3 regions of the Curtobacterium sp. MCLR17_032 genome follow, and region 1 is predicted to be linked to each of the others. Evidence: predicted binding sites of a transcription regulator. Region 1 holds the regulator's gene; each other region holds the start of a gene.
The links. The regulator HrcA, encoded in region 1, represses chaperone genes, less so after heat shock. The targets are predictions, from matches to a motif close to TTNGCACTCGNNNNNNNCGAGTGCNAA.
Positions count from the first base shown of each region.

Region 1 (10,493 bases):
CGGCCGACCAGGGTGTGGCGGACGACGTCCTCGCTGCCGAGGCGGGCGAAGTGGATGTCGTCGACCTCGTCCAGGATCCGCGTCACCAGGCGCAGACCCGAGACGTTGCCCGGCAGGTCGACCTGGGTGATGTCGCCCGTGATGACCATCTTCGAGCCGAAGCCGAGACGCGTCAGGAACATCTTCATCTGTTCCGGGGTGGTGTTCTGCGCCTCGTCCAGCACGACGAACGAGTCGTTGAGCGTGCGGCCACGCATGTACGCCAGCGGGGCGACCTCGACCGTGCCGGCGGCCAGGAGCTTCGGGACCAGTTCGGGGTCCATCATCTCGTTGAGCGCGTCGTACAGCGGGCGGAGGTACGGGTCGATCTTGTCGGTCAGCGTGCCGGGCAGGAACCCGAGCCGCTCGCCAGCCTCGACCGCGGGACGGGTCAGGATGATGCGCGAGACCTCGCGTCGCTGCAGGGCCTGCACCGCCTTCGCCATCGCCAGGTACGTCTTGCCGGTACCGGCCGGGCCGATGCCGAACGTGATGGTGTTCTCGTCGATGGCGTCGACGTAGGCACGCTGGCCGTCGGTCTTCGGACGCACCGACTTGCCCCGGCTGGACACGATCGGGGTGCCGAACACGTTCGACGGGCTGCGCTCTTCGTCGATGATGCGCGCCGAGGTCGGGATGTCCGACTGGCCGATGTCCTGCCCACGGCGGACCATGCCGACGAGTTCGTCGACCAGGGCCCGGGCACGCGTGACGTCGCGCTCCGGTCCGGCCAGCGTGACCTGGTTGCCGCGGACCAGGACCCGGACCGCGGGGTACTGGCGTTCGACGGTCTTCAGCAGGCGGTCCTGCGGTCCGAGCAACTGCACCATCGCGATGCCGTCGACGGTGAGTTCGGAGGTCGAGACGGGCTCCGAGGCCGACTGCGGCTCGGTGGTGGCTGGTTCGTCAGCTGGCAAGGGTGCCTTCCTGCAGGTCTCCTGCGAGTACGTGCGCGTGCACGTGGAACACGGTCTGACCGGCGGCTTCGCCGGTGTTGAACACGAGTCGGAACTGTCCGCCGGCGCGCTCGTCGGCGATGCGCTGGGCGGTCTGGACGACGTGCGCGAGCAGATCGGGGTCGGCGGCTGCGAGCTCGCCGACGTTCGCGTACGCCTGGGTCTTCGGCACGACCAGCACGTGGACGGGTGCCTTCGGGGCGATGTCCTCGAAGGCGATGACGCGGTCGTCCTCGGCGACGATGGTCGCCGGGATCTCGCGCGCGACGATCTTCGTGAAGACGCTGGGCTCGGTGCTGGTCATGGGCACCATCGTAGAACGCGCGACCGACGCCGCGCCTTCCCGGTCCGCCCCGATGCTCCGATCCACGCCGGACCGGCTCACCAGCGGCCGAGGCGGGCCTGCAGGACGGCCAGCGCCGCAGGTCCGGCGGTCGAGGTCCGGAGCACGGAGTCGCCGAGCCGGACCCGGACCGCGCCGGCCGCCTCGAGCCGCTCGAGCTCGGACGGCTCGATGCCGCCCTCGGGTCCGACCACCAGGGCGATCTCGTCGACGTCCGTCGGTGGCTCCCAGGTGGCGAGCCGCACCGAGGCGGTCGGTTCGAGCAGGACCAACTGGCGCCGGGCCTCCTGGCCGTCGTCCGCGGCTGCCGCTCCGGCCCCACCGGCGAGCTGCGCCGTCGTCACCGGGGCGACGACGTCGGGAACCCGCGCGCGGACGGCCTGCTTCGCGGCCTCCTGCGCGATCGACGCCCACCGGGCGCGACCCTTCTCGACCTTCGGGCCGTCCCAGCGCGAGACGCTGCGCGCCGCGGACCACGGCACGACCCGGTCGACACCGATCTCGGTCGCGGCCTGCACCGCCATCTCGTCACGGCCGCCCTTGGCGAGCGCCTGCACGAGGGTGAGCGACGGACGCGGCGCCGGCTCGACGCCGACGGACGCGACGGTCAGCAGGAGCGAGTCCTTGCCGACCGACGCGACCGTGCCGGCGACGACCGTGCCGCGGCCGTCCGAGAGCCGGAGCTGCTCACCGACGCGGACCCGCGACACCTTGACGGCGTGGCGACCCTCGGCGCCGTCGAGCGACACCTGGCCGCCCACCGTCACGTCGTCGAGGGTGTCGACGAGGTAGAGCGAAGCCATCAGAAGTTGAAGAACCGGTCGCGGAGCTTGCCGAACATGCCCTGCTGGAAGCGGGACAGCTGCGGGGCACCGGCCTTGTGGGACTTCGCGAGCTGTTCGACCAGCTGCCGCTCCTTGTGCGAGAGCTTGCTGGGCGTGACGACCTGGATGCCGACCTTGAGGTCACCGCGACCGGAGCCGCGGAGCTTCGTGACGCCGCGGTCCTTGATGACCAGGACGTCGGCGCTCTGCACACCGGGCCGGAGTTCGAGCTCGACCGGGCCGTCGAGCCCGTCGATCGTCGTCGTGGCGCCGAGGATCGCGTCGGTCATCGGGACCTCGAGCGTGGCGAGCAGGTCGTCGCCGTCACGGCTGAAGACGTCGTGGTGGCGCACCCGGACCTCGAGGTACAGGTCGCCGGCCGGACCGCCGGCGGGGCCGACCTCGCCCTGACCGGGCATCTGCAGGCGGAGGCCCGAATCGACGCCGGCGGGCACGTCGACCGGCACGGTGCGACGGGCACGGACGCGGCCCTGGCCCTGGCAGGTCGGGCACGGGTTCGGGATGACGGTGCCGTAACCGCGGCAGGTGCCGCACGGGGCGCTCGTCACGACGTTGCCGAGCAGCGAGCGGACCTGGCGCTGGATGTGGCCGGAGCCACCGCAGATGTCACACGTCTGCGGGCTCGTGCCGGGTGCGCAGCAGGAGCCGCCGCACGTGTCGCAGAGCACCGCGGTGTCGACCTCGAGGTCCTTGTGCGTGCCGAAGACGACCTCGTCGAGGTCGACCTCGAGCCGGAGCAGGGCGTCGCCACCGCGCTCGGCACGGCTGCGCGGACCGGTCCCCCGGCCGCCACCGCCACCCCCGCCGCCGAAGAAGGCGTCGAAGATGTCGCTGAACCCGCCGGCACCGGCGCCGAACCCGCCGTCCTGGGGGCCGGCGTCGAAGCGACGGCGCTGTTCCGGGTCGCTGAGGACGTCGTACGCGTGCGTGACGTCCTTGAAGCGTTCGGCGGCGTCGGGGCTCGGGTTCACGTCCGGGTGCAGTTCGCGAGCGAGCCGCCGGTACGCCTTCTTGATGTCGGCGTCGGAGGCGTCGCGCGGGACGCCGAGGACGTCGTAGTGGTCTGCCAAGTGTTCCTCAGGGGGTGCGTGGGTGGACGGGGTGGAGGGGTGTCCGGCGGTCAGTTCTCGCCGAGCAGCCGGGACAGGTAGCGGGCGACCGCACGGACCGCGGCCATGTTCGTGCCGTAGTCCATCCTGGTCGGACCGAGGACGCCCAGTCGGGCGATCTCACCGCGGGCGGCCAGGTAGCCGCCGGCGACGATGCTCGTGGCGTCGAGACCGTACTCGGCGTTCTCACGCCCGATGCTCGCCGCCACCGCGATGTCGTCGACCTGCATCTCGCCGAACAACCGGAGCAGGGTGACCTGTTCCTCGATCGCCTCGAGCACGGGGAAGAGCCCGCCGGAGAAGTCCTGCTCGCTCTTCGCCAGGTTCGCGGCACCGGCCATCAGCAGGCGGTCCTGCCGGTTCGCGGCGACCTGTTCGACCAGGCTCGCGACCACGACGCCGGCGAGCGGCTGGACCGCGGGCCGGAGCTGACCGGGGATCTCGCGGAGGGCCCGCGGGGCGTCCTGCAGCAGCAGGCCCACGGTCGCGCCGTTGACCAGGGTGCGGAGCTCGGAGAGCGCGGACTCGTCGAAGGGGACGTCGGTCTCGATGACCCGCTGCTCGACCCGGGCGGTGTCGGTGATGAGGACCACCATCAACCGGGTGTCGGCGAGCCGGACGAGTTCGACGTGCTGGACCCGTGCGTGGCCCATCGTCGGGTACTGCACGAGTGCGACCTGGTTCGTCAGCTGACTGAGCAGCCGGACGGTGCGGGTGAGGACGTCGTCGAGGTCGTTGGAGGCGCCGAGGAAGGTCTCGATCGCCTGGCGCTGCGCCCCCGAGAGCGGTCGGGCCGCGGCCAGGTGGTCGACGAACACCCGGTAGCCCTTGTCGGTGGGCACCCGGCCGGACGAGGTGTGCGGGGCGATGATGAGCTGCTCGTCCTCGAGCTGCGCCATGTCGTTGCGGATCGTCGCGGCGCTGACGCCGAAGGCGTGGCGTTCGACGATGGTCTTCGAGCCGACGGGTTCGCGGGAGGCCACGTAGTCGCGCACGATGGCCTTGAGGACCTCGAGGCTCCGTTCGCTGACCATCGGTTCCCTCCGCTCGTGTCGATCCGTACCCGCTGGCACTCTCACCTGCCGAGTGCTGATCCTACGCCCGACCGCCGACGAGACGGGACTTCTCCACGGGCGTCTCGGTACGCTGCGGGCATGAGCGACGGACACGGACCCGGCGGTGGGCAGTACCCGGGAGGCCAGTACCCCGGTGGGCAGTACAGCGGCGGAAAGCAGCCCGGGGACCAGTACCCGTCCGGCTACCGACCCCCGCAGCCGATGAGCCCCGAGGACCAGCGCCTCTGGGCGACGCTGACGCACGTCGGCGGGATCTTCTCCAACGTCCTGGTGCCGGTCATCGCCTACTTCGTCCTGCGCGACCGCGGGAACTTCGTCCGCGAGCACACTCGTGCGGCGCTGAACTTCCACATCACGATGGCGATCGCCTACTTCGCCGGCGTCCTGACCTCGGTGCTCGGCATCGGGATCCTGGTCATCGCGGCCACCGGGATCGTGTCGATCGTGTTCGGCGTCCTGGCCGCCCTCGCGGCGAACCAGGGGCAGTTCTACCGCTACCCGCTCTCGATCGAGTTCATCAAGCGGTAGGAAGCACGTGCAGTAGGGAGCACGTGCAGCGCTCCCCGTCCGCTCAGTCGAGCAGGTCCCGCACCACGGCGTCGGCGAGCAGGCGGCCCGACAGCGTCAGCTCCAGCGTCCCCCCGAGCGCCGCCCGGCCGTCCACGAGACCACGTGCGATGAGGCCGGCGACGCGACCACGGGCCTCCTGGCGGAGCTCGTCGACCCGCAGCTCACCGCGGACCCGCGCCGCGAGCAGGACCCGCTCCACGTAGCGCGTCTCGTCGTCCAGGGTCTCGCGGCCGGCGGCCGGGGACACGTCCTGCAGCACCTTGCCCGCGTAGGCGGCCGGGTGCTTGACGTTCCACCAGCGAGTGCCGGCGACGGCGGAGTGCGCGCCCGGGCCGATGCCCCACCAGTCGTGGCCCTTCCAGTAGGACAGGTTGTGCCGACTGGCGTGCTCGGGGCCGCGCGACCAGTTCGAGACCTCGTACCAGTCGTACCCGGCGTCGCCGAGGACCTGGTCGGCGAGCTCGTACATGTCGGCGGCCAGGTCGTCGTCCGGCGCCGGCAGCTCACCGCGGGACACGGCACGACCCATCGCGGTGCCGTCCTCGACGATGAGCGAGTACGCGGACACGTGGTCCGGGGCGCAGGCGATCGCCGCGTCGAGCGAGGTGCGCCAGTCGTCGAGCGACTCGCCCGGCGTCGAGTAGATGAGGTCCAGGCTGACGTCGAGGCCCTGCTGCTTCGCCAGGTCCACCACGACCGGCACCCGCTCGGGGTCGTGGGTGCGGTCGAGGGTCGCGAGGACGTGCGGCACCGCGGACTGCATGCCGTAGCTCATCCGCGTGAAACCGGCACGCTGCAGCGTCGCGATCGAGTCCGCGTCGACGGAGTCCGGGTTCGCCTCGGTCGTGACCTCGGCCCCGGGCAGGATCCCCCAGGTGTCGTCGATCGCCCGGAGGATCATCGCCAGGTCGGACGCCGGCAGCATCGTCGGGGTGCCGCCGCCGAAGAACACGGTCGACACGGGGCGGCGCGGGACGCCGGAGCGCTCGAGCACCTGGTCGGCGAACGCGATCTCCCGCAGGGCGTGGCCGGCGTAGTCGTCACGCCGGACCCCGCGCAGCTCGGACGCCGTGTACGTGTTGAAGTCGCAGTAGCCGCAGCGCACCCGGCAGAAGGGCACGTGCACGTAGACGCCGAACGGGACGTCGCCCGCTCCGGGTGCCGGTGCGACCAGTCCGTCCGACGGAGCGGGATCGGCGATCGGGAGAGCACTCGGCATGGAGACCATTGTCCGTCATCATGGACGGCATGGAGCACCAGCCGGTCACCACCACGGTCCTCTGGGACATCGACGGCACCCTCGTGCGCAACGCCGCGTCTCCGGGGAACCTGTACCACCTGGCGCTCGAACGGGCGCTCGGCCGCGACCTCCCGCAGCTCGTCGGTCACCAGCACGGTCGGACCGACGCCGGCATCATCGTCGAGCACGTCCGCGCCCACCGGCTCGACGACGGCCTGGTCCCGACCGTCAGCGGCCACCTCCGCGACCTGTCCGAGGAACGGCACCGGTCCGGCGACCGCCGCACCCCCGCCCCGGGTGCCCTCGCACTGGTCCGGCGCTTCGCCGACCTCGGGTGGCGGAACGGCCTGCTGACCGGCAACTCCGCCTACCGCGCCCGCGTCAAGCTGCTCGGCGCCGGCTTCGACGTGGACGTCTTCGACTGGGAGCACTCGTACTTCGGGGACACCGAGGTCGAGCGGGCCGGCGTCACCGCCGTCGCGGCTGCGGCGCTGTCCGGATCCCGGGCGGTCATCGTCGGCGACACCCCGCGGGACGGCGAGGCCGCCGACGCGGTGGGGATCCCGTTCGTCGCGGTCGCGACCGGCGCGTACGACGTGGCGGCGCTGCGGGCGACGAGCGCCGTGGCCGTCGCGCGGGACTGCGTCCAGGACGCGGGACTCATCGAGGAGGCGATCGCGGGGCTGGCGCCGCTCGGTTGAGCAGGCCGGCGGGCGCGGGGCTGCCTGACGGGCCCGGGGCTGCCTGACGGGCCCGGGGCTGCCTGATGGGCGCGCGGCTGCCTGACGGGCGCGCGGCTGCCTGACGGGCGCGGGGCGGGCCTCCAGGCCGGGAGGCACGTGACCGGTCACCGGGACCGGTCACGCCGTCGGGTCAGTCGCCGCGCAGGGCGGCGAGGTACTTCTCCGCCATCACCCGCTGCTGGCGGCGCAGCAACGGCGCGACGAAGCGCCACTTGCGACTGGCTGGCTGCGAGAACTGGCGGACCTGCAGCCAGACCGAGCCGTCCGGCGTGCGCTCGACGACGAATGACTCCTCGCCCGAGAGCGGGTGGCCGTCGAGCGTGCCGTACGCGAAGCCCTTGCGGTCGCGCTCGTCGATGATCGCGACGACCCGGACCGGTGCCTGCACCGTCTGCCCGAAGGCGTGCATCGTCAGCGTCGCCGTGGTGCCCGCCGTGATGAGCGGGGTGCCGTCGGGCGTGGTCTTCTCGACCCGGGGCGTGCCGATCGAAGCCGGCGCGATCGGGACGCCCTGCTCGTCGAAGGTCACCGGGTTGTAGCGGACCTCGTCGTCCTCGGGCGTGTCCTCGACGTGCACGCCCATGCCGCTGCGCTCCTGGATCTGCCAGGTGAGCGCCTGCATGACGGCGGTCTCGAACCGCTGGTCGCCGTGCCCGATGCGTGCGCGGGACTCGGCGGGCACGAAGCCCTCCGGCGGGTAGGTCATCAGGTCCGACGCCTGCGTCGCCCCGACGGCACCGTAGGTCAGCGCCGTGCGGTGCTGGTGTCCGCGGCTCACTTCTTCTTCTCTTCCACGTCACCGGAGAGGGCGGCGATGAAGGCCTCCTGCGGGACCTCGACCCGGCCGATCGTCTTCATGCGCTTCTTGCCCTCCTTCTGCTTCTCGAGGAGCTTGCGCTTGCGGGTGATGTCACCGCCGTAGCACTTCGCCAGGACGTCCTTGCGCATCGCGCGGATGCTCTCGCGGGCGATGATGCGGGCGCCGATCGCGGCCTGGATCGGGACCTCGAACTGCTGGCGCGGGATGAGCTTGCGCAGCCGCTCGGTCATCAGCGTGCCGTACGCGTACGCCTTCTCGCGGTGCACGATCGCGCTGAACGCATCGACCTGGTCGCCCTGCAGCAGGATGTCGACCTTGACGAGGTCGGCTGCCTGGTCACCGGTGGGCTCGTAGTCCAGGCTGGCGTAGCCCTGGGTCTTGCTCTTCAACTGGTCGAAGAAGTCGAACACGATCTCGCCGAGGGGCATCTCGTAGCGGATCTCGACCCGGTCCTCACCGAGGTACTCCATGCCGAGCAGGGAGCCGCGGCGCTGCTGGCAGAGCTCCATGATCGCGCCGACGTAGTCCTTCGGCGCCAGGATCGCGGCACGGACCATCGGCTCGCGGACCTCGAGGATGCGGCCCGTCGGGAACTCGGACGGGTTCGTGACCTCGGTGACCTCGTTGTCCTCGGTCGTGACCGCGTAGACCACGCTCGGGGCGGTGGTGATGAGGTCGAGGGCGAACTCGCGCGACAGCCGTTCGGTGATGATCTCGAGGTGCAGCAGGCCGAGGAAGCCGCAGCGGAAGCCGAAGCCCAGCGCGACGGAGGTCTCGGGCTCGTAGACGAGCGCGGCGTCGGAGAGCTTGAGCTTGTCGAGCGCTTCGCGGAGCACCGGGTAGTCGCTGCCGTCGATCGGGTACAGGCCCGAGAAGACCATCGGCTTCGGGTCCGTGTAGCCGGGCAGGGCCTGGGTCGCCGGACGCAGTGCGCTCGTCACCGTGTCGCCGACCTTCGACTGGCGGACGTCCTTCACACCGGTGATGAGGTACCCGACCTCGCCGACCGAGAGGCCCTTCGTCGGGGTCGGCTCGGGGCTCGACACCCCGATCTCGAGGATCTCGTGCGTCGACTTGGTCGACATCATCTGGACCTTCTCGCGCGGCTTGATCGAGCCGTCGATCATGCGCACGTAGGTGACGACACCGCGGTAGCTGTCGTAGACCGAGTCGAAGATCATCGCGCGGGGTGCGGCGTCGACGGTGCCGACCGGGGCCGGCACGGTGCGGACGACGCGGTCGAGCAGTTCGGCGACACCCTCGCCGGTCTTGCCGGAGACGCGGAGGACGTCCTCCGGCTTGCCGCCGATGAGCTGCGCGAGCTCGGCGGCGTACTTCTCCGGCTCGGCTGCCGGCAGGTCGATCTTGTTGAGGACCGGGATGATCTCGAGGTCGTTCTCGAGCGCCAGGTACAGGTTCGCGAGTGTCTGCGCCTCGATGCCCTGCGCGGCGTCGACGAGCAGGATCGCGCCCTCGCACGCGGCCAGGGAGCGGGAGACCTCGTACGAGAAGTCGACGTGCCCGGGGGTGTCGATCATGTTCAGCGCGAAGGTCTCACCGTCGAGCTCCCACGGCATGCGGACGGCCTGCGACTTGATGGTGATGCCGCGCTCGCGCTCGATGTCCATCCGGTCGAGGTACTGCGCGCGCATCGCCCGGTCCTCGACGATGCCGGTGATCGAGAGCATGCGGTCGGCCAGCGTGGACTTGCCGTGGTCGATGTGCGCGATGATGCAGAAGTTGCGGATCGCGGCGGCCGGCGTCGAGGCGGGCTCGAGCGGCGCAGATGCTTGTGGGCTCACGGTTCCTCGGGGTGGGTCGGACGGTCCGTCGATTGTCCCATGCTCACGCCTCGGCGGCGCGCACCGGGCGGGCGGACCCTGGTCAGGCGCCTGTCGCCGGGGCGTCGGTCGCTGGGGCGTCCGTCGCTCGGGCGTCGGTCGCTCGGGCGTCCGTCGCTGGGGCGTCCGTCGCGTGGGTTCCGGCGGTGGGGACCGGCAGCGCGCCGAGTCCGTGACGCAGGTCCTCGGCCGACGCCGCCAGGCAGACCCGGATCCAGCCCTCACCGGTCCGGCCGAACGCACTGCCCGGCGCGACCGCCACCCGTTCGCGCTGGAGGAACGCCAGGGCCCACTCGGCGACGTCACCCTGGGTGGCGTGCGAGACGTCGATCCACAGGTAGAACGCGCCCTGTGGGTCGTTGTAGCGGATGCCGGCGGCGTCCAGTACCCCGGTTGCGATCTCGAGGTTCTCGCGGTAGTGCTCGCGGGCGTCCTGCACCGACGAGTGGTCGCCGACGATCGCCGCGAGGGCCGCCCACTGGTCGGGCTCCGCGACGCAGCTGATGATCGACTCCTGCACGGTCCGCATCGTCGGGCCGAGGCCCTTCGGCGTGACGAGGTAGCCGACCCGCACCCCGGTCATCGCGTACGTCTTGCTCAAGGAGAACGCCGAGAAGACCCGGTCGTCCTCGTCGAGGGACGCCAGGCTGACGTGCCGGGTGCCGTAGGTGAAGTACTCGTAGACCTCGTCGCTGATCACCCACAGGTCGTGGCGCTTCGCGAGCGCCAACAGGTCCCGCAGCGTCTGCTCGCCGAAGACGGTGCCGAGGGGGTTGGACGGGGAGTTCACGATGATGGCGCGCGTGCGGTCGGTGATCCGCGCCTCCAGGGCCGCGAGGTCGGGCTCGAACCCGTGCGCCGGCGACAGCTGGTACGGCACCGGGTCCGCACCGATGATGTGGGCGTTCATC
Region 1 is NZ_CP126268.1:1,534,468-1,544,960, reverse strand. It holds gene DEI97_RS07245 (PhoH family protein) at 1-956, opposite strand, end outside; gene DEI97_RS07240 (histidine triad nucleotide-binding protein) at 946-1,299, opposite strand; gene DEI97_RS07235 (16S rRNA (uracil(1498)-N(3))-methyltransferase) at 1,377-2,141, opposite strand; gene dnaJ (molecular chaperone DnaJ) at 2,141-3,253, opposite strand; gene hrcA (heat-inducible transcriptional repressor HrcA) at 3,304-4,326, opposite strand; gene DEI97_RS07220 (DUF4870 domain-containing protein) at 4,447-4,896, shown strand; gene hemW (radical SAM family heme chaperone HemW) at 4,940-6,157, opposite strand; gene DEI97_RS07210 (HAD family hydrolase) at 6,187-6,879, shown strand; gene DEI97_RS07205 (DUF1990 domain-containing protein) at 7,052-7,699, opposite strand; gene lepA (translation elongation factor 4) at 7,696-9,543, opposite strand; gene DEI97_RS07195 (pyridoxal phosphate-dependent aminotransferase) at 9,626-10,493, opposite strand, start outside.

Region 2 (10,493 bases), 1.8 Mb from region 1:
TACCTGAACCCGCCCGCCGAGTCCGGCGTCGGCCTGGCGGTCGAGGACATCAACTCCGCTGGTGGCGTGCTCGACAAGGACGTCACGATCGACCCCGCCACCGACTCCGGCGACAGCAACGACATGACCGTGTCGAGCTCGGCCGCGACGAAGCTCGTCAACGCCAAGGTCCCGGTCGTCATCGGCGCCGAGTCCTCGTCCGTCACGCTCAACGTGATCGACCAGCTCACGAGCAACTGCATGGTGCAGATCTCGCCGGCCAACACGGCGACCGACCTGTCCGGCTACTCGTCGCACTACTACCGCACCGCTCCGCCGGACTCCGTGCAGGGCTCGGCGCTCGGCCAGCTCATCACGGGTGACGGCAACGCCAAGGTCGCGTTCCTGGTCTTCAACGACACCTACGGCACCGGTCTCCGCAACTCCGTCCAGCAGGCAGTCGAGGCCGCCGGCGGCCAGGTCGTCTACGGCGCCAAGGGCAAGGGCCAGGAGTTCCCGCCCGGACAGACCACGTTCTCGTCCGAGGTGACCGCGGCACTCGCCACGAAGCCCGACGCGATCGTCGTCCTGGCCTTCGACGAGACGAAGTCGATCATCCCCGAGCTCGTCTCGCAGGGGAACAAGGCGAAGATCTACATGTCCGACGGCAACACCGCGGACTACTCGAAGGACTTCGACAAGGGCACCCTCGACGGCGCCCAGGGCACCATCCCCGGTGCCAGCCCGAAGGACGAGCTGAAGCAGCGTCTGGTCGCGTTCTACAAGAAGTCCTCCGGCAAGGACCTCGCGGACTTCTCGTACGCGGCTGAGTCCTACGACGCCACGACCCTCGCCGCCCTCGCCGCGGTGAAGGGCAAGGGCACCGACTCCGGCACCATCCAGGCCAACATGGCTGCGGTGTCCGGCGCTGACGGTGGCACCGAGTGCTCGACGTTCAAGGACTGCAAGGCCCTGCTGGACAGTGGGAAGGACATCCACTACACCGGCCCGTCCGGCATCGGCCCGTTCGACAAGAAGAACGACCCGTCGAGCGCCTACATCGGCATCTACAAGTTCGACAAGGACAACAAGCCGGTCTACCAGAGCGCCATCCAGGGCTCGGTCTCGAAGTAACCGCACCAGCACCACGACGGCCCCCGGCAGCAGCAGCTGCCGGGGGCCGTTCGCGTGCACCCGGCACCGGCCGGACAGGGGACGGACGGGAGGCCCGCCCCGCCCCCGTCAGTTCAGGCCGGCTCCGGCACGGGGACACGTCGGGCACTCCGCCGCGCAGCGGTGAACGAGTCGATCGTGAGCAGCACCAGCGCGAACCACACCACGCCGAAGCCGACCCACCGCGAGGGCGACATCGCCTCGTGCTGCACGAGCACCCCGACGAGCAGCTGCATCACGGGGGCGAGGTACTGCGTCAACCCGAGCGTCGACAGGCTGACCCGACGGGCCGAGGACGCGAACAGCAGCAGCGGCACCGCGGTCGCCGGCCCGGTCAGCACCGTGATCAGGACGTGCACGCCGCCCGCACTCGCGAACGTCACGCCACCGGCGAGCCCGGTCACCCCGAGCACCACGAGCGCCCCGACGGCGATCGGCAGCAGCCACACGGTCTCGATCGTCAGCCCGCTCAGGGCGTCGACAGTGCCGCCGACGCGCTTCTTCACCAGGCCGTAGAGCCCGAACGAGAACGCGAGCGCCAGGGAGATCCACGGCATCCGCCCGTAGCCGACCGCGATGACGACGACCGCGACGACGCTGATGCCGACCGCGATCCACTGCAGCGGACGCAGGCGCTCGCGGAGCACCACGATGCCCAGGGCGATGGTGACGAGCGGGTTGATGAAGTACCCGAGGGCCGCTTCGACGGTGTGGCCGGTGGTCGTCGCGGCGACGTACACGGTCCAGTTGACCAGGATGAGTCCGGCGGCGATGCCCATGATCCCCATCACCCGGGGCTGCACGAGCAGGGCACGGGTCCGCAGCCAGGAGCGGGTGGCGAGGATCGCGACGGCGCAGAACACCAGGCCGAAGACGATCCGCCACGACACGATCTCGAACGCGCCGGCGGGGGCCATCGCGGCGAAGAGCAGGGGCATCAGGCCCCAGAGTCCGTAGGCGACGAGCGCCTGCACGACGCCGACGGATGCCTCGCTGCGCGCCGGGCGCGTGGGACTCGGTTCACTCACGGAACCATCCTAGGAAGGCGAGCCGACGTCGGGTGCTGGTGGCGGGCCTCCCGGCAGACGACGAACGCCCCGCCGGCCAGGCCGACGGGGCGTTCGTGGAGCAGGTGTCAGTGCTCGATGACCGCGAGGACGTCGCGGGCGGAGAGGACCAGCAGGTCCTCGCCCGAGTACTTGACCTCGGTGCCGCCGTACTTCGAGTAGATGACCTTGTCGCCGACAGCGACGTCGAGCGGCACGCGGTTGCCGTTGTCGTCGATGCGACCCGGGCCCACGGCGACGACCTCGCCCTCCTGGGGCTTCTCCTTCGCGGTGTCCGGGATGACCAGACCGGACGCGGTGGTCTGCTCCGCCTCCACCTGACGGATGACGATGCGATCTTCGAGCGGCTTGATGCTGACGGCCACGGTGACCTCTTCTTTCTCGGTACGTGTTCGGTACTGACGAAAACCGGGTTGGCACTTCCCTCGGGAGAGTGCCAACCCCAACTGTAGGACGTCACTGGCACTCGGTCAATCCGAGTGCCAGTGCGCCACGGCCGTGTCCGCCGCCTGGGAGGATCAGGGCATGGACGCCGCCGAACTCACCCAGCTGCTGACCCCGGCCGGGATGGACCTGCTCGACCGTACGCCCTCGGTCTCCGACGGTGGCGAGATCGTCCGGGTGGTCTCCCGGTTGCGGGCCGAGGGCCACGACCCCGCCCTGGTGGCGGCGGTCCTGACCCAGGCGAAGCTGCGGCAGAAGGCCCGCGGCAAGTTCGGCGACTTCGCGGCGCGGATGCTCTTCACCGAGGCGGGCCTCGAGCAGGCCACCCGGCTGCAGGTCGCCGCGCAGCACGCCGGGCGCTTCGCCGCCGCCGGACTGCAGCGGGTCGCCGACCTCGGCTGCGGGATCGGCGGGGACGCGCTCGCGATGGCGGCGCTCGACCTCGACGTCACGGCGGTCGACCGCGACGAGGTGACGGCTGCCGTCGCGACGCACAACCTGGCGCCGTGGCCGAACGCCCGGGTCACCCTCGGGGACGCCGCCGCGTTCGACCTGTCCACCGTCGACGGCGTCTGGATGGACCCGGCCCGGCGGACCAGCGGTCACTCCGACACCCGACGCCTGGCCGACCCGGATGACTGGTCACCCTCGCTCGACACCGTGTTCGCGGCGGCCACGACCACCCCGACCGGCGTGAAGCTCGGCCCGGGCATCGACCGCGACCTGATCCCCGACACGGCCGAGGCGCAGTGGACCTCCGTCGACCGGGAGGTCGTCGAACTCGCCCTGTGGTTCGGCCCCCTCGCCCGCCCCGGGATCCGCCGGGCGGCGACCGTCGTCGGCCCGCACGGCATCGCCGAGCTGACCGGCGCCGCCGACGCCGAGGACGTCGAGGTCGGACCGCTCGGGGACTACCTCTACGAGCCTGACGGCGCCGTCATCCGCGCGCGTCTGATCGGGGACCTCGCCCGCTCGATCGACGGCCGGATGCTCTCCGAGGGCATCGCGTACGTCACCTCGGACCAGGCCGTCGTCACCCCGTTCGCGCAGGGCTTCCGCGTGCTCGACACGATGCCGCTCGACGTCAAGCGCCTGGCCGCACGGCTGGCCGCGGACGACATCGGGACCGTGGAGATCAAGAAGCGCGGGGTCGACGTCGACCCCGCCGAGTTCCGCAAGCGGTTGCGTCTGCGGGGCCGTGGTCGCGTGACGCTGGTACTCACCCGACTGGAGGGACGACACACCGCCGTCCTGTGCGAGCGGCTCACCGACGTGGCCGGCTGAGCAGAGCGCCGGGCGGTGTCCCGCGCTCGTCGCGCGCCGGGCGGTGTCGCGCGCCGGGCGGTGTCGCGCGCCGGGCGCTGTCCCGCGGCGCGTTCGTCGCGCGTCGCGGCGGGATCGGTCCGGGTCAGCCGATGAGCGCCCCGACACCACCGCCGGAGCTGTCCCACTCAGACCCGACCGAGCCGGGCGAGGCGGCGATGATCGCGATGAGCGCGATGACGAGCAGGATGAAGAGGCCGGTCAACACCCATCCGCCGATGATGCCGGCGAGCGCCAGACCCCGCCCCTGCTCGCCCGTCTGCTTGATGCGACCGAGGGCGACGTGGCCCATGATCGCGCCGGCCGGGCTCGTCAGGATCAGGAGCGGCCCGAGGACGATGCCGCCGAAGGCGAAGACGATCGACAGGATCGCGAGCGTGCTGGTCGGCCGCGGGGCGTACGGGTTGTGGGTACTGGCCCGGTAGGGATCACCGGCGCCGTACTGCGGCGCCGCGTACGGGTTCTGCTTCGCGTACGGGTCGTGCGCGCCGTACGGGTTCTGCTGAGCGGCACCGTACTGGCCGTACTGCTGCGCCTGGCCGGGCTGCTGCGGCTGGCCGTGCTGCTGCGCCTGGCCGTACGGTGCCGGCTGCTGCGGCCGGCCGTACTGCCCCGGCTGCTGCCAGCCCTGACTCTGCTGCCCGTACGGGTCCTGCCGCGCCTGTCCGGACGTCTCGTCCGGCTTCGATCGGTCGTTCAGATCGGACACGTCGCACCCTCCTGGCAGCCACTCGACCGCCGTACAAGATCTTCCCACAGGCGTCCCTGAGCGGTTCAGGAGACGAGGTCAGACCTGGACGGTGGTCACCGGCAGGGTGGAGTCCGCGGCGATGCCGAGGTCGCTCGGCGCGTGGCCCTCGGCAACGAGCCGTGCCCCGACGGCCGCGATCATCGCCCCGTTGTCCGTGCACAGGTCGAACGGCGGGATCCGCAGGGCGACACCGGCGGCGGCGCAGCGTTCCTCGGCGACCTGCCGCAGTCGGGCGTTCGCGACGACCCCACCGCCCAGGAGCAGCCGGTCGACCCCGGTGTCCCGGCAGGCGTTCAGTGCCTTGGTGAGCAGCACGTCGACGACGGCCTCCCGGAAGCTCGCGGCGACGTCGGCGACGGGGACCTCCCGGCCCTCGTCACGGCAGCGCTCGACCCAGCGGGCGACGGCGGTCTTCAGTCCGGAGAACGAGAAGTCGTAGCGGTGCGCCGCCATGTCCTTCGGCAGCGTCAGCCCGCGCGGGAACCGGATCGCCGTGGGGTCGCCGTCCGCTGCGGCCCGGTCGATCTGGGGGCCGCCGGGGTACGGCAGGCCGAGGAGTCGGGCGACCTTGTCGAAGGCCTCGCCCGCGGCGTCGTCGATGGTCTCGCCGAGCAGCTCGACGTCCCCGACCAGATCCCGCACGAGGAGCAGCGACGTGTGACCACCCGAGACGAGCAGCGCCACGGTCGGCAGGTCGATCTCGGAGCCGTCCGGTCGGAGCACGTCCGCCCCGACGTGGCCGACCAGGTGGTTGACGCCGTACAGCGGCTTGCCGGTGGCCACCGCGAGCGCCTTCGCCGCACCGACCCCGACCATCAGGGCGCCGGCGAGCCCGGGGCCCGCGGTGACGGCGACGGCGTCGAGTTCGTCGAGCGTTACGCCGGCCTGCGCGAGCGCCTGCTGCAGGGTCGGGGTCATCGCCTCGAGGTGCGCACGGGCGGCGACCTCGGGGACGACGCCGCCGTAGCGGGCGTGCTCGTCCATGCTCGACGCGATGACGTTGGCGAGCAGGGTGGTGCCGCGGACGATGCCGACGCCGGTCTCGTCGCAGCTCGTCTCGATGCCGAGCACCAGGGGTTCAGTCGCGCTCATCGAGGGCCTCCTGTCCGATCGGGCCGGGACCGGAGCCCGGACCCGTGGGTACCGCAGGCGCCGCGGGCTCGAGTGCGGCACGCATCACCCACGCGTCGACCCCGTCGGGCTGGTAGTACCGCGGCCGGGTGGCGATGTGGGTGAACCCGAAGCCGGCGTACATCGTCTGCGCGACCGGGTTGTCGGCGCGGACCTCGAGGAAGACCTCGTGCACGCCACGGCGTCCGGCCTCGTCCAGGAGCTCGGTGAAGAGCAGCCGGCCGAGGCCCCGCCCACGCTGCTCGGCGGCGACCGCGATGGTCTGCACGTCGGCGACCGGGTTGCCCGGCAGCGACGACAGGCCCGCGTACCCGACGACCGTGGGCGCGGAGTCGTCGCCGGTGGTCTCGATGACGACGTAGTACCCGTGCGGGGAGTGCAGTTCCTCGGACATCTGCGACGACGACCACGCGTCGGTGGGGAACGAGACGCGCTCGAGCCACATGACGTCGTCGAGGTCCGCCGGGTGCGCCCGACGCAGGCGCAGGCCGTCCGGCAGGGCGAGCGTCACCGGGCGACCCGCTTCGGTGTGCCGGGGACGGTGACGTCGGGCTCCCGCAGGTACACCGGGGTGTCCGCGGCCAGGGGCGTGCCGGAGGCGAGCCGGTCGGCGGCGAGCACCCCGAGCCTCCCGGCCGGGATCGTGACGGCGGTGTGCCGGGGCCAGTCGACGAGGTTGGGACGGGAGGCACGCAGCACGTCGTCCAGATCCGCCGGCCTGGCGAGACCCGGGCCGGCGACGCGGACGCCGTCGGCGTCGTAGGCGCTCCACGCGACCTCGCGGCGGCGGGCATCGGTGAGGACGACGAGGGGGCCGTGCTGACCGGCAGCCACGGCGTCGTGGCTGACGAGCGGGAGGAACGGGACTTCCCGGGCAGCGGCGAACGTGCGGGCGGCCGCGATGCCGACGCGCAGGCCGGTGAACGGTCCGGGGCCCATGCCGGCGACGACTGCCGTGACGTCGGCGGGCGTGATGCCGGCGGCGCGCAGGGCCTCGTCGAGGAACGGGCCGATCACCTCGGCGTGACGACGGGTGTCCTCGGTCTCGCGTTCGGCCAGGACCCGACGGGTCGACGGGTCGACGACGGCGACCGAGGTCCCGGCAGAGGTGTCGATCGCGAGCAGCACCCGTCCATCGTAGGCGCGCACCGGCGCCCGCCCTACGCTGACGGGATGGACCGCGATGCCTTGCTCGAGCACGTCCGGACACTCCGCGGATCGGCACGGTCGCCGCTCGTCGTCGGGGTGTCCGGCCACTGCGGGTCCGGCAAGTCGACCCTTGCCCGTGCGCTCGTCGACGCGCTGCCCGGGGCGGTCCGGATCCGGGGTGACGACTTCCTCGATCCGACCCGTTCTCACCGGCGGTCGACGGACTGGGACGGGGTCGAGCGCCTGCGGCTCGCTGCCGAGGTCCTCGAGCCGCACCGCGCCGGTCGGGCGAGCACGTTCCGCCGGTTCGACTGGTCCGCCCACACGCTCGGAGCACCGGAGCCGTTGCCGACCACCGACCTGCTCGTCGTCGACCTGATCGGGCTCTTCCACCCGGAGGTCCGGGGGCTCCTGGACCTGGCGGTCTGGTGCGACGTCGACCTCGACGAGGCAGCCCGGCGAGGGATCGCTCGGGACCGCGAACTCGGACGCTCGCATGACGACCTGTGGCGCGACGTCTGGATCCCGAACGACCGCGACTTCGCCGAGCGTTTCGCCCCGCGGGAGTCCGCAGACATCCGGTACCGCTCGCGGGTTCGACGGTCGGACATCCGCATGCCCGGAGACGGGTGAACCCGCCGTGACCCGAGGGACTACGACGGCTTCCAGAACCCGAGCAGCCGTTCGACTGCGGGACTGTGCATCGACAGTAGCGTGCCTGGGTGATCCCGCCTCCGACGCTCTGACACGGTGGAGCGACCGCCAGCGTGGTTCGCGCTGAGCGACCGCACTCGGGCCGCCGGCCACGAGGACTGTCGCTCAGCGCGAACCTCAGCCCGCGACCGCTCACAACCGCGGGTCGACCGCCTCCGACTCCATCGCCAGCACCCCGAACACGGCCTGGTGCACGCGCCACAGCGGCTCCCCCTCTACGAAGCGCTCGAGCGACTCCAGCCCGAGGGCGTACTCGCGGAGCGCCATCGACCGCTTGTGCCCGAGGTCCCGGTCCTTCAGGCGCGCCAGGTTGCCCGGCTCGGTGTACTCCGGCCCGTAGATGATCCGCAGGTACTCCCGTCCGCGGACCTTCACTCCCGGCTGCACAAGCCCCTTCGGCCCGCGGGTCAGGTTCGACTCGGGCTTCACGACGGCACCCTCGCCCCCGGCGCCGGTGAGGTCCTGCCACCACTCGGCCCCGGCCGCACGGCTCGTCTCGTCCCGCACGTCCACGAGCAGCGACCGGGTCGCCCGCACCACGTCGGGCGCGGCGGCGGCCAGGCGGTCGGCGACCGCCATGTGCCAGCCGTGCGTCCGGTCCGCGAACGTCCGTCCCCGGGCGGCCAGGACCTGGAACGGCGCGAACCGCACGTCGTCGAGGCCGGTCGCGGGGTCGGCGTACCGGCGGTAGGACTCGGTGTAGGCGGTGGCGTCGACGGCGCGCTGCTGGGTCCGGGCCAGCAGGTCGGTGACGTCGATGCCGCGGTCACGTGCTGCGGCGAGCGCGGCCAGGGCGTCCGGGAACGCCCCGCCGGCAGCGGCACCGACCTCGGCGTACCAGTCGCGGATCATGCCCTCGGCCTTGACCGCCCACGGCAGCACCTCGCCGTCGAGCAGCAGCCAGTCGGTTTCCAGTTCGTCCCAGAGGCCGGCTGCCTCGACCGCTGCGTCGAGCCGTCCGAGGAAGGTCCGGGAGTCGGCGGCGTCGAAGAACGCCCGGCCGGTGCGGGTGGTCACGACGCCGTTCCAGTCCGCCGGCGCCCCGAAGCGGTCCGGGTCGCGTGCGAGCAGCACGGTGCCGCGGGAGCCCATGTGCTTCTCCTCCATCCGCACGTGGTCGACGCCCTGGCCCCGGTAGTACGCGAACGCCTCGTCCGGGTGCTCCAGGTGGTCGGGGTGCGCCGAGGTCGCGACCGGGCTCATCGTCGGCGGCAGGTACGGCAGCCAGCGCGGGTCGACGGCGAACCGGCTCATCACCTCGAGGGCGCCGGCCGCGTTCTCGGCACGGATGCCGATCCGACCGTGATGACGGGTCTCGACGATCTGCTTGCCGGTGACGTCCTCGATCGGGAGCAGCCCGGGGACGCGGCGCGGTGCGGCGGGGCCGGCCACGGGCCTCCCGGCCGGACTGGAGGCACGCCCCACCTCCGCACCGTCGGCACCCGTCATCGACGTGCCCGGTCCGCGCAGCGGCTCGAGCGGCTTGGCGGCGGCGTAGTGGACCCGCTCGGCGTCGACCTGGACGACCTCGCGCTCGGGGTAGCGGAGCGCGGAGAGCTTGCCGCCGAACACGCACCCGGTGTCGAGGCACATCGTGCCGTTGATCCACTCGGCGTCGACCGTCGGCGTGTGGCCGTAGAGGACCGTCGCCTTCCCGCGGTAGGCGTCCGCCCACGGCAGGCGGACGGGCAGGCCGTACTCGTCGCTCTCCCCGGTGGTGTCGCCGTAGAGCGCGAAGGACCGCACCCGGCCGGAGGCCCGGCCCTGGTACTGCTCCTTCAGCCCGGCGTGCGCGACGACGAGCCGGCCGTCGTCGAGCACCAGGTGGCCGACAAGCGCGCGGCAGAACTCGCGGACCTCGTCGCGGAAGGTGTCCGGTTCGGCGGCGAGCTGGGCGAGGGTCTCGGCGAGCCCGTGCGACGTCTGGACCTTGCGACCGTCGAGCGCACGGACGAGCTTGTCCTCGTGGTTGCCGGGGACGGCGAGGGCGTGGCCGTTCCGCACCATGCCCATCACGAGCCGCAGGACCCCCGGGGAGTCCGGGCCGCGGTCGACCAGGTCGCCGAGGAACAGCGCCTGACGGCCCTCCGGGTGCACGGCGTCGACGGGTCGGCCGAGGTCGTCGCGGACCAGGGTCCAGCCGAGCCGGCCGAGGAGCGTCTCGAGCTCGGAGCGACAGCCGTGCACGTCCCCGATCACGTCGAAGGGACCGTGCTCGCCGGTGCGGTCGTTGAGCAGGGGCTCGCGGACGATGGTGGCGGCGGCGATCTCGTCCTCGCCGTGCAGCACGTGGACGCGGCGGAACCCCTCCTTGCCCAGGGCCTTGAGCCCGCGGCGGAGCTGCCCCTGCTGGCGTCGGATGACCTCGGGGCCGAAGTCCCGACCGGTGCGGGCGGCGTTCCGGGCGATGCAGACCGACTCGGGGGCGTCGAGGACGATCGCGACCGGCAGCACGTCGTGCTCGCGGGCGAGCTGCACGAAGTCGCGACGGGCCTCGGCCTGCACGTTCGTCGCGTCGACGACGGTGAGCAGTCCGGCACGCAGTCGCTGGGCGGCGATGTGCTTCAGCGCCTCGAAGGCGGCGGGGGTCGCGGCCTGGTCGTCCTCGTCGTTCGAGACGAGGCCCCGGAAGAAGTCGCTGGACAGGGTCTCGAAGCGACCGAAGTGCTGCGCGGCGAACGTGGACTTGCCGGAACCACTCGTGCCGACGAGCAGCACCAGGGACATGGTGGGGACGGTCAGGGCGGTCATGCGGCGGTGCC
Region 2 is NZ_CP126268.1:3,322,881-3,333,373, forward strand. It holds gene DEI97_RS15730 (ABC transporter substrate-binding protein) at 1-1,113, shown strand, start outside; gene rarD (EamA family transporter RarD) at 1,227-2,180, opposite strand; gene groES (co-chaperone GroES) at 2,288-2,584, opposite strand; gene DEI97_RS15745 (class I SAM-dependent methyltransferase) at 2,745-3,947, shown strand; gene DEI97_RS15750 (DUF4190 domain-containing protein) at 4,072-4,695, opposite strand; gene tsaD (tRNA (adenosine(37)-N6)-threonylcarbamoyltransferase complex transferase subunit TsaD) at 4,774-5,829, opposite strand; gene rimI (ribosomal protein S18-alanine N-acetyltransferase) at 5,816-6,379, opposite strand; gene tsaB (tRNA (adenosine(37)-N6)-threonylcarbamoyltransferase complex dimerization subunit type 1 TsaB) at 6,376-6,996, opposite strand; gene DEI97_RS15770 (uridine kinase family protein) at 7,042-7,650, shown strand; gene DEI97_RS15775 (polynucleotide kinase-phosphatase) at 7,864-10,482, opposite strand; gene DEI97_RS15780 (3' terminal RNA ribose 2'-O-methyltransferase Hen1) at 10,479-10,493, opposite strand, start outside.
Region 2: groES (co-chaperone GroES) is a predicted target of HrcA. The motif match lies at 2,679-2,705, and genes of this name have one in related genera.

Region 3 (10,493 bases), 1.6 Mb from region 1:
CACCACCGCCACGGTGCAGGCCAACGACCCGCGCCGGCTCGCCCCCGTCGTGCCGGTGTTCGCCGCGCTCGCCGCAGCCACCGGCCGACCGCTCGGCCTGCTCGACGTCGGCGCCGCAGCCGGGCTCTGCTCGATCCCGGACCGGGTGACGCTCGACCACCGGCAGCGCGACCGTCCGGACGGAGCACCGAGTCCGCTCGTCCGGGTGCACACCGCGGTGCCAGGTCCCGCCGTGCACCTGGTCGCCGACGTCACCGGGACGCCTCCAGGACCGGCAGCGCGGCCGATCCGGATCGGGGCGCGGGTGGCGCTCGACCCGAACCCGATCGACCCCGCGGCGCCGGGAGCACTCGAGCGACTCGTCGAGGCCGTCCCGCCCGAGGCGAAGGACCGGACCGCCCTGATGGCGGAGGCGTTGCGGGCGACGCTGGTGGAGCCTCCCGTCCGGATCCGTGGCCGCGTGCCGGAGGACCTGGACCGCGCCCTCGACGCCCTGCCGGACGGCTGCGAGCCGGTCGTCATGACCACCGGGACCCTCGTGTACGTGCCGGGTGCCGGGCGACAGCAGCTCGTCGACCGCCTGCGTGCGCGGGGCGTGCGCTGGGTGGCGCTCGAGCGGACCGGGATCCTCGCCGGGGTCGCGGCGACGCTGCCGCCCGACGTCGACCCCGCCGATCCGGACGCGTTCGCGACGCTCTCCCTCGACGGCCGGGCGCTCGCCGTGTCCGACGCGTTCGGCACCCGGGTCCGGTGGTTCGGCCGGACGCTCGGCTGAGCGGGTTCCGCGACAGTCCAACGCCGTGCCAGGGTCGACCTGCCGAGCGCCCCTACGATGTGCGAGACCTGCAACCCGTCCGCGATCGGAACCAGTGTGACCGCCCTCCCCACCGACGAGCTCACCGAGCTCGCCAAGCACGTGCTCGCGTTCGAGCACGAGCGGGCACGGCACGACCGGACGAAGGAAGCCGAGATCCGCGTCGAGTTCGACTGGTCGCCGACGCGGTACTACCAGGTGTTGAACCGGGTGATCGACTCACCGGCGGCCCTGGCGTACGACCCGCAGCTGGTCACCCGGCTGCAGCGTCTCCGCCGGGCCCGGACGAGCGCCCGCGCTGCCCGCAGTTTCGTCGCGCCCCCGGCCGACCACGAAGGACGTGAAGAGGAACGATGACGAGATTCCCGCGAGACCGGTTCGACGACGTCACCGACGGCCCCCGGGTCGGCGCGCACCGTGGTCCCGCCCGTCGGGGTGGCGGCTGGGTCGTGTTCGCCTGGGCGGCCCTCGCCACCGGCGTCCTGGTCGGTGTCGGCGTCCTCGTGCTCGCCCTCGCCAACGGCAGCGTGCAGTTCACCGAGGGCAGTGGTGGGGCCACGTCGGCACCGTCCGCGTCGGCGACCTCGACCCCGACCAGCAGTGCCTCGGCCGGGTCGGAGCCGTCCGGTGGAGCGTCCTCGCCGGCGGCCGCGGCCGCTTCCCCGACCGACCAGGGCGCGACCACCCTCGTCGTGCTGAACGGCACCTCGACGACGGGGCTCGCGGCGAACGCGTCGACGAAGCTCACCGGCGCGGGCTGGAAGGTGACGTCCACGGGCGACGCCGGCACGACCGGTTCGACGCAGACCATCGTCTACTACCAGCAGGAGTCCCAGGCGGCGCTGGCCGAGGGCATCGCGAAGTCGCTCGGCACCTCGGCGGTGCAGCGGTCGTCGGCCTTCCCGAACGCGGACGTCTCGGTCGTCCTCGGGGCGGACTACGCCGGCTGAGATCCCCGTTCCGCGGCCCTGTGTTTCCGGCACGTTGCGGATCGTGGATCGCTGCGTGAAATACGTGTCACACCCCTTGCCGAAATCGTGACACTCGGTCAGAGTCACCAGTGGTCACCCCGTGTTCGCGACAGGTCCTCACTTCGAGGAACGGCTGCGGAAGCGGGCGAGGCGACAGCGCTCTGACCCGATGACGCCATTTGCGATGGTGTCGTCGTTCGCACCAGCAGTACCGCAGGGAGCAAGGAACATGGCCAACGGAACCGTGAAGTGGTTCAACGCCGAGAAGGGCTTCGGCTTCATCACCGTGGATGGAGGGGGCCAGGACGTGTTCGTGCACTACTCGGCCATCGACATGAGCGGCTACAAGGTCCTCGAAGAGGGCCAGGCAGTGACGTTCGACGTCGGGACTGGGTCGAAGGGCCCGCAGGCAGAGTCGGTCCGTCCGGCCTGAGTCGCCGAACCGCTCGCGAACGCGTCGTCCCCGTCGGGGGCGGCGCGTTCGTCATGTGGCGCTGCCGTGATGTGGGTGGCCGCTGCGGGCCGGGCCGACCTGTGGAAGCGGGGCGAGCCTCCAGACTGTGTTGCACTCTCGGGTGGCGAGTGCCAGAATCGGGCTTGGCACTCGGTCACACTGAGTGCCAGAACGACCCCGATGACGACGTCCGGGAGGGACGAAGAACTCACATGGCAAAGATCATTGCTTTCAACGAAGAGGCCCGACGCGGCCTCGAGCGCGGCCTCAACCAGCTGGCCGACGCCGTGAAGGTGACGCTCGGCCCGCGCGGCCGCAACGTCGTCCTCGAGAAGAAGTGGGGCGCCCCCACGATCACGAACGACGGTGTCTCCATCGCCAAGGAGATCGAGCTCGACGACCCGTACGAGAAGATCGGTGCGGAGCTCGTCAAGGAGGTCGCCAAGAAGACCGACGACGTCGCCGGTGACGGTACGACCACCGCAACGGTGCTCGCCCAGGCACTCGTCCGTGAAGGCCTGCGCAACGTCGCGGCCGGCGCCGACCCCATCTCCCTGAAGCGCGGCATCGAGAAGGCCGTCGCGGCCGTCTCCGAGCAGCTGCTCGCCGACGCCAAGGAGATCGAGACCAAGGACCAGATCGCCGCCACCGCGTCGATCTCGGCCGCTGACCCGACCATCGGCGCGCTCATCGCCGAGGCCATCGACAAGGTCGGCAAGGAAGGTGTCGTCACCGTCGAGGAGTCGAACACCTTCGGCACCGAGCTCGAGCTGACCGAGGGCATGCGCTTCGACAAGGGCTACCTGTCGCAGTACTTCGTCACCGACCCCGAGCGTCAGGAAGCCGTCTTCGAAGACGCGTACGTCCTGATCGTCAACTCGAAGATCTCGAACATCAAGGACCTCCTGCCGGTCGTCGACAAGGTGATCCAGGCGGGCAAGCAGCTCCTGATCATCGCCGAGGACGTCGACGGTGAGGCCCTGGCCACGCTCGTCGTGAACAAGATCCGTGGCATCTTCAAGTCCGTCGCCGTCAAGGCCCCGGGCTTCGGCGACCGTCGCAAGGCCATGCTGCAGGACATCGCGATCCTCACCGGCGGCCAGGTCATCTCGGAAGAGGTCGGCCTCAAGCTCGAGAACGCGACGCTCGACCTCCTCGGTCGTGCCCGCAAGGTCGTCATCACCAAGGACGAGACGACCATCGTCGAGGGTGCCGGCGACGCCGAGCAGATCGCCGGCCGCGTCCGTCAGATCCGCTCCGAGATCGAGGCGACCGACTCCGACTACGACCGCGAGAAGCTCCAGGAGCGCCTCGCGAAGCTCGCCGGTGGCGTGGCCGTCATCAAGGCGGGTGCCGCGACCGAGGTCGAGCTCAAGGAGCGCAAGCACCGCATCGAGGACGCCGTCCGCAACGCGAAGGCAGCCGTCGAAGAGGGCATCGTCGCCGGTGGTGGCGTCGCCCTCATCCAGGCCGGCAAGGTCGCGCTCGACGGTCTCTCGCTCGAGGGCGACGAGGCGACCGGCGCGAACATCGTCCGTGTCGCCATCGACGCGCCGCTCAAGCAGATCGCGCTCAACGCCGGTCTCGAGCCGGGTGTCGTCGCTGCTCGGGTCCGCGAGCTCGAGTCCGGTTGGGGCCTCAACGCCGCGACCGGCGAGTACGTCGACCTGATCGCCGCGGGCATCATCGACCCCGCCAAGGTCACGCGATCGGCGCTGCAGAACGCTGCTTCGATCGCCGGTCTGTTCCTCACGACCGAGGCCGTCGTCGCCGACAAGCCGGAGAAGAACCCGGCCATGCCGGCCGGCGACCCCACGGGTGGCATGGACTTCTAGTCCGGACCTGCTCGGCAAGGGCCCTCGTACGCTTCTCGTGCGGGGGCCCTTCCGCGTGCCCGGCGGCCTGCGGCCGGCGCCCTGCGGCGGCGGCCGAGGTCGCACGAACTGCCGCCCGCCGCGTCCCGAGGCGGCACTTCGTGCGACCTCGGTGGAGAGTCCGTGGCGTGTCGTGCGACTTGAGGACTGTGCCACCGGTGGGCCGGCGGGCCGGCATCTCCACCGTCCGATCGTCGAGGTCGCTCGAACTGCCGGCAGGCCGAGCGGCCTGCGGCACGTCTCGCGACCTGGATGCGCAGGCTGCGGCGCGTCTCGCGACCTCGGGAACGCTCGACCGCGCGGTTCGCGAGTGCGCGACTTGCAGGCTCCTGCACTGGAGGCTCACATCACGTCGTTCTCCACAGGGAACGGGAGCCGTCGGCTCGGTCCGCCGCCGCGTTCCCGAGACTGTCGAGATGGTGCAGCCACGACCCCTCCCGAGCCCGTTCGACGCGCAGCCCTTCCGTGTTCGCGACGCGCTGTCCTCGGGCCTCGACCCAGGACGACTTCGTCGCCGCGATCTGCAACGACCCGTCCACGGGGTCCGCGTCGGTCGCGGGTACGAGGGGACGCTGGTGGACGCGCTCTCACTCGTCCTTAGAACCGACCAGTTCTTCAGTCACACCACGGCGGCGCGCCTGTGGGGAGCACCGCTGCCCGGGCGGGAACAGGATCGGAACCACGTCTCCACGGCCGGCCGCGGATCGCTGATGCGCCGCCCGGGCGTGACCGGCCACCGGGCCCGAGCGGACGCCCCGATGACCACGGTCCGAGGAGTCCGGTGCAGCACCCCGGAACAGGCCTGGTGGGAGTGCGCTTCCGTGCTCGGGCTCCGTGATCTGGTCGCGGTCGGTGACCACCTCGTCGGGAGGAGCGCTCTGACCACCATCGACGGGCTTGCCGCATCGATCCGTCCGGGCCACCGTCACGTCCGCGTGGCACGAGCCGCCATCGAACTCGTCCGCGCCGGGTCGGAATCAGCGATGGAGACATGGTTCCGGCTCGCCTTGGTCGACGCCGGATTCCCGGAGCCCGTGCTCAACCTCGACGTCGAGGACCCTTCCGGGACGTTCCTCGGTCGTGTGGACATGGCGTGGCCCGAGTACCGGATCGCCTTCGAGTACGACGGTGACCACCATCGCGACCGCGAAGTGTTCCAGCACGATCAACGGCGCGACAACGGTTTCGTCGTCAACGGATGGCTCGTCGTGCATGCCACTGCCCTCGACGCGTCCCGTCCGGCACTGGTCTTCGAGCGACTCCGCCAGGCGTTCGCGGTACGGCGGCGGAGTCCAGCGCGAGGCTCTGCGTCAGCATCGTGAGTCGACTTCACCGCGACGCGGGGCGGTCAGGCTCGGCGAGGTCGCACGACAGGCCGTCAGGCGGACGCCCGGGTCGCACGGAGTGCTGCTCGCGACGGGGGTGGGCGGCAGTTTCCGCGACCTGGGCGGCGGGCGGTGGAAGGGCCTCCCGGCCGAGGGTGGCAGGGCGCAGTTGGCGAGGTCGCACGACAGGCCACCAGGCGAGCGCCCGGGTCGCACGGAGTGCTGCTCGCGACGGGGGTGGGCGGCAGGTCCTGCGACCTCGACGACGGGCGGTGGAAGGGCCTCCCGGGCCGCTCCCCATGAGGTCGCACGACAGGCCGTCAGGCGGGCGTCCGGGTTGCACGAAGTGCAGCTCGCGACGGGGGCGGGCAGCAGTTTCCGCGACCTGGACGGCGGGCGGGCCCCCGGCCAGGGCCAGGGCCAAGGCCAAGGCCGAGATGCGACCGGCGGGGTTGCACGACATGCCGTCTAACCGGCGCCGAGGTTGCACGAAGTGCCGCCTGGAGCGGGCTACCGCGGCAGTTCGTGCGACCTCGGCGCGGGCGGAGGCGGAGGTGCGCCGACCGTCAGGACAGGGCGGGAGTGGCGGGCGCGCCCTCGCGCGGCAGCAGCGGCAGCCACACGCGGAAGGTGGCACCGCCGCCCGGGGTGTCGAACACCTCGACCGACCCGTGGTGCGCGTGCACGATGCCCGACACGATCGCGAGTCCGAGGCCCGAGCCGCCGGTGTCCCGCGCGCGCGAGGTGTCGGCACGCCAGAAGCGCTGGAAGATCTTATCGCGCAACTGCGGCGGGATGCCCTCACCGTGGTCGATGACGTCGATGTGGGCCATCTCGCGCTCGTCGTCCACGCCGATGCCGATCTCGATCGGGTCGTCGTGCTCGGTGAACCGCATGGCGTTGCCCATGAGGTTCGTGACGATCTGGCGGACCTTGTTCTCCTCTGCCAGGACGATCGGCGGCCGCTTGGGCAGCACGATCGTCGGCAGGGGAGTGGTCTCGTCGGTCGGGTTCTTGGTGTCGAGGCTCATCGCCCGGGTGCGCCGAGCCCTGAGGCGCGCGATCGTCTGACGTGAGAACGCGATCGGCCCGGTGGTGTTGAGCGGCGGCGAGGCGGGGACGGACGGGCTGCCGGAGACCTCGACGGCGGCACCGAAGGAGCTCATCGGCCGGACCGCCTGCGGGACGTTCTCGCCGGTCAGCGAGTCCTCGACCAGGACCTGGATCTCACGGTCCGGGTTGGAGGCCATCGTGTCGAGCGCGGAGTCGCGGGCGATGGTGACGAGGTCGACCGGGCCGAGCTCGAGCGGCTTCGACTCGTCGATGCGGGCGAGCTGCAGCAGGTCCTGCACCAGGAGGCCCATGCGCTTGGCCTCTTTCTCGATGCGGTCCATCGCCTGCGCGACGTCCTCTTCCTTGCGGAGCGCACCCATCCGGTAGAGCTCGGCGTACCCACGGAGGGACACCAGCGGCGTCCGGAGCTCGTGCGAGGCGTCCCCGACGAAGCGGCGCATCTGGTCGATCGTGCGCTCGCGGTCCTCGAACGCGTCGTCGATCCGCTCGAGCATGGCGTTGAGGGAGCGGTTCAGCCGGCCGACCTCGGTGTTCGGGGTGTCCGCGTCGAGGCGCTGGTTGAAGTCCCCGGCAGCGAAGCGGGCAGCTGTGTCCTCGACGTTCCGCAGCGGGTCGAACGTGGCGGTGACCAGGAGGCGCGTGAGCATCGCCCCGAGCAGGATCACCGAGATGCCGAACAGCAGGAAGATGACGGTGAACTGCGCGATGGTCTGGTCGGTGCCGGCGCTGGAGACCGCGACGAGCACGTAGCCGGTCTCGGTGGCCCCGGTGGAGAGGTTCTGCAGGTTCGCGGGGATGACCTGGGCACGCCACTCGTGGTTGTGCTGCTCGTCGTACAGGCTGAAGGGCGCCGAGGTGGAGGCCGCCGACGAGAAGCGCACGCGGGAGACGTCCGGCTGCGACGGCGACTCCGTGTCGCAGATCTGCTTGCCACGACCGTCGTACGCGGCGACGTAGGAGCTCTTCTCGAGCACCATCGACAGCTTGCAGTACTGCTCACCGTCACTGACGTTCTGGCCTTCGAGCTGCGAGCTCGTGGTCGTCACCTGCGTGTCGAGCTGCCGCATCAGGTACGTACTCAGCACCGTCATCGTGCCGAGCCCGGCGACGAGCAGGCCGAGCGCGACCAGGAGGACGGTGATCCCGGTGATCTTGGTGCGGAGGGAGATCGCGTCCCACCAGTGACTCATTCGCGCGTGCATGCTTCCCCAACAGTAAGCGGCGGCCGCCGGGGAGAACCCGACGGCCGCCGACAGTCAGCTGTGACTGCTCAGGAGGCCTTGGTCGCCTTGAGCATGTAGCCGAAGCCACGCTTGGTCTGGATGATCGGCTCGGCCGAGTACTGGTCGAGCTTCCGACGGAGGTACGAGATGTAGGACTCCACGATGCCGGCGTCGCCGTTGAAGTCGTACTCCCACACGTGGTCGAGGATCTGCGCCTTCGAGAGCACGCGGTTCGGGTTGAGCATGAGGTAGCGGAGCAGCTTGAACTCGGTGGGGGAGAGCTCGATCTGCGCATCGCCGATGGTGACCTCGTGCGTGTCCTGGTCCATCGTGAGTTCGCCGGCGCGGATGATCGCGTCTTCTTCGTCGTTCATCGTCCGGCGCAGGATCGCCTTGATGCGGGCGACGATCTCGTCGAGGGAGAACGGCTTCGTCACGTAGTCGTCGCCGCCGACCGTGAGGCCGGTGATCTTGTCCTCGGTGTCGTCCTTCGCCGTGAGGAAGAGGATCGGCGAGGTGTAGCCCGACGAACGGAGGCGCTTGGTGACGCCGAACCCGTTCATGTCGGGGAGCATGACGTCGAGGATGATGAGGTCCGGCTCCTCTTCGAGCACGGCGGAGATCGCCTGTGCCCCGTTCCCGACCGCCCGCACGGCGAAACCGGCGAAGCGAAGCGAGGTCGTGAGGAGATCGCGGATGTTCGGCTCGTCGTCGACGATGAGGATCTTGGGTCCGTCGGTCATGTGACCATCATCTGGCTGTTCCCTGGCCGCTTCCTGGGAGCCGTTCGTGTGTCGTCTAGGGACCGGGCGCAACCGGCGGCAACCGTCCCTACGCGACGGGAGCGGCCAGCTGGTCGGCGTCGAGGATCGTGTACGAGTACCCCTGCTCCGCCAGGAACCGCTGCCGGTTCTGCGCGAAGTCCTGGTCCACCGTGTCGCGGGTCACGAGCGTGTAGAACGACGCCGGCACGCCGTCCTTGTTCGGCCGGAGCAGACGCCCGAGCCGCTGGGCCTCTTCTTGCCGGGACCCGAACGAGCCGGACACCTGGATCGCCACGGTCGCGTCGGGCAGGTCGACCGAGAAGTTCGCGACCTTCGACACGACGAGCACGTCGATGCTGCCTTCGCGGAACGCCTGGTACAGCCGTTCGCGCTCGTCGACGGGCGTCGCACCGGTGATCTCGGCGGCGTCGAGGGACGCTGCGAGTTCGTCGAGCTGGTCGATGTACTGCCCGATCACCAGGATCTGCTCACCGCGGTGCTTCTCGATGAGGTCGCGGACCACGGGGGTCTTCGCCGGGGACGTCGCTGCGAGTCGGTAGCGCTCGTCGTCACTCGACGCCGCGTACTCCAGGCGGTCCTCGTGCGACAGGTCGATCCGGACCTCGTAGCACTCGGCGGGGGAGATGTATCCCTGCGCCTCGATCTCCTTCCACGGGGCGTCGTAGCGCTTCGGCCCGATCAGGGAGAACACGTCGCCTTCGCGACCGTCTTCACGCACCAGGGTCGCCGTCAGTCCCAGGCGTCGACGGGCCTGGAGGTCCGCCGTCAGCTTGAAGACCGGTGCGGGCAGCAGGTGCACCTCGTCGTAGACCACGAGCCCCCAGTCGAGCGCGTCGAGGAGCGAGAGGTGCGTGTACACGCCCTTCCGACGGGCCGTGAGGATCTGGTACGTCGCGATCGTGACGGGTCGGATCTCCTTGACGCTGCCGGAGTACTCGCCGATCTCGGCCTCGGTCAGGGTGGTGCGGCGGAGGAGCTCCGTCCGCCACTGCCGTGCCGAGACGGTGTTCGTGACGAGGATGAGCGTGGTCGCCTTGACGGTCGCCATCGCCCCGGCACCGACGAGGGTCTTGCCGGCGCCACAGGGCAGCACGACGACGCCGGAGCCCTGCTGGAAGAAGCTGTCGACGGCCTCGTGCTGGTACGGCCGGAGGTCCCAGTCCGCGGTGTCGAGGTCGATCTGGTGCGGCTGCCCGGGGGTGTAGCCGGCGAGGTCCTCGGCCGGCCAGCCGATCTTCACGAGCTCCTGCTTCACCTGTCCGCGGGCCCACGCCTGCAGCTCGACGGCGTTCTCGGAGCGACGTTCGCCGAGCAGCGGCTGGATGCGCTTGGACCGGACGACCTCGGCGAGGACCGCCGGGTCCGACGCGGTGAGCACGAGGGCGGGCTGCTGCTCGAGCTCCTCGCCCGGGGAGTTCGCGATGACGGGGGCGTCCTCGCGCTCTTCACGCCGGATGACGAGCCGGCCGTACCGCGAGACGGTGTCCTCGATGTCCACCGTCACGCTCTGCGGCACCGGGAACTTCGCGAACCGTTCGAGCGTGTCGATCATCGACGCTGCGTCGTGCCCGGCAGCACGCGCGTTCCACAACCCGAGCCGCGTGATGCGGTACGTGTGCACGTGCTCCGGGGCGCGTTCGAGCTCGGCGAACACCGCCAACGCGTGCCGGGCGTCCTCAGCCTGAGGGTGCGCGACCTCGAGGAGCACGGTGCGGTCACTCTGCACGATCAGCGGTCCGTTCATGACGGATCAGCCTAGGCGGCGCAGCCGGTGCGTGACCCGGTTGTCCACAGCACGACCGTCAGGCGTCGCTCTCGATGCCGACGACGAGGGACAGCGGCAGCGTCCGTTCGACGTCGACCGCCGTGTCCTTGCCCCGGACACGTCCGGCGGCGACCGAGGTCGGCACGATCGAGAACGGTCGTTCCGATCCGTCCGGCATCCGCACGGTGACGCGGATCGGCGTGCGACC
Region 3 is NZ_CP126268.1:3,163,305-3,173,797, reverse strand. It holds gene DEI97_RS15090 (DUF2332 family protein) at 1-775, shown strand, start outside; gene DEI97_RS15085 (DUF3263 domain-containing protein) at 872-1,171, shown strand; gene DEI97_RS15080 (LytR C-terminal domain-containing protein) at 1,168-1,764, shown strand; gene DEI97_RS15075 (cold-shock protein) at 2,015-2,218, shown strand; gene groL (chaperonin GroEL) at 2,452-4,074, shown strand; gene DEI97_RS15065 (endonuclease domain-containing protein) at 4,530-5,435, shown strand; gene DEI97_RS15060 (sensor histidine kinase) at 6,005-7,714, opposite strand; gene DEI97_RS15055 (response regulator transcription factor) at 7,783-8,478, opposite strand; gene DEI97_RS15050 (DNA repair helicase XPB) at 8,567-10,264, opposite strand; gene DEI97_RS15045 (helicase-associated domain-containing protein) at 10,323-10,493, opposite strand, start outside.
Region 3: groL (chaperonin GroEL) is a predicted target of HrcA. The motif match lies at 2,383-2,409, and genes of this name have one in related genera.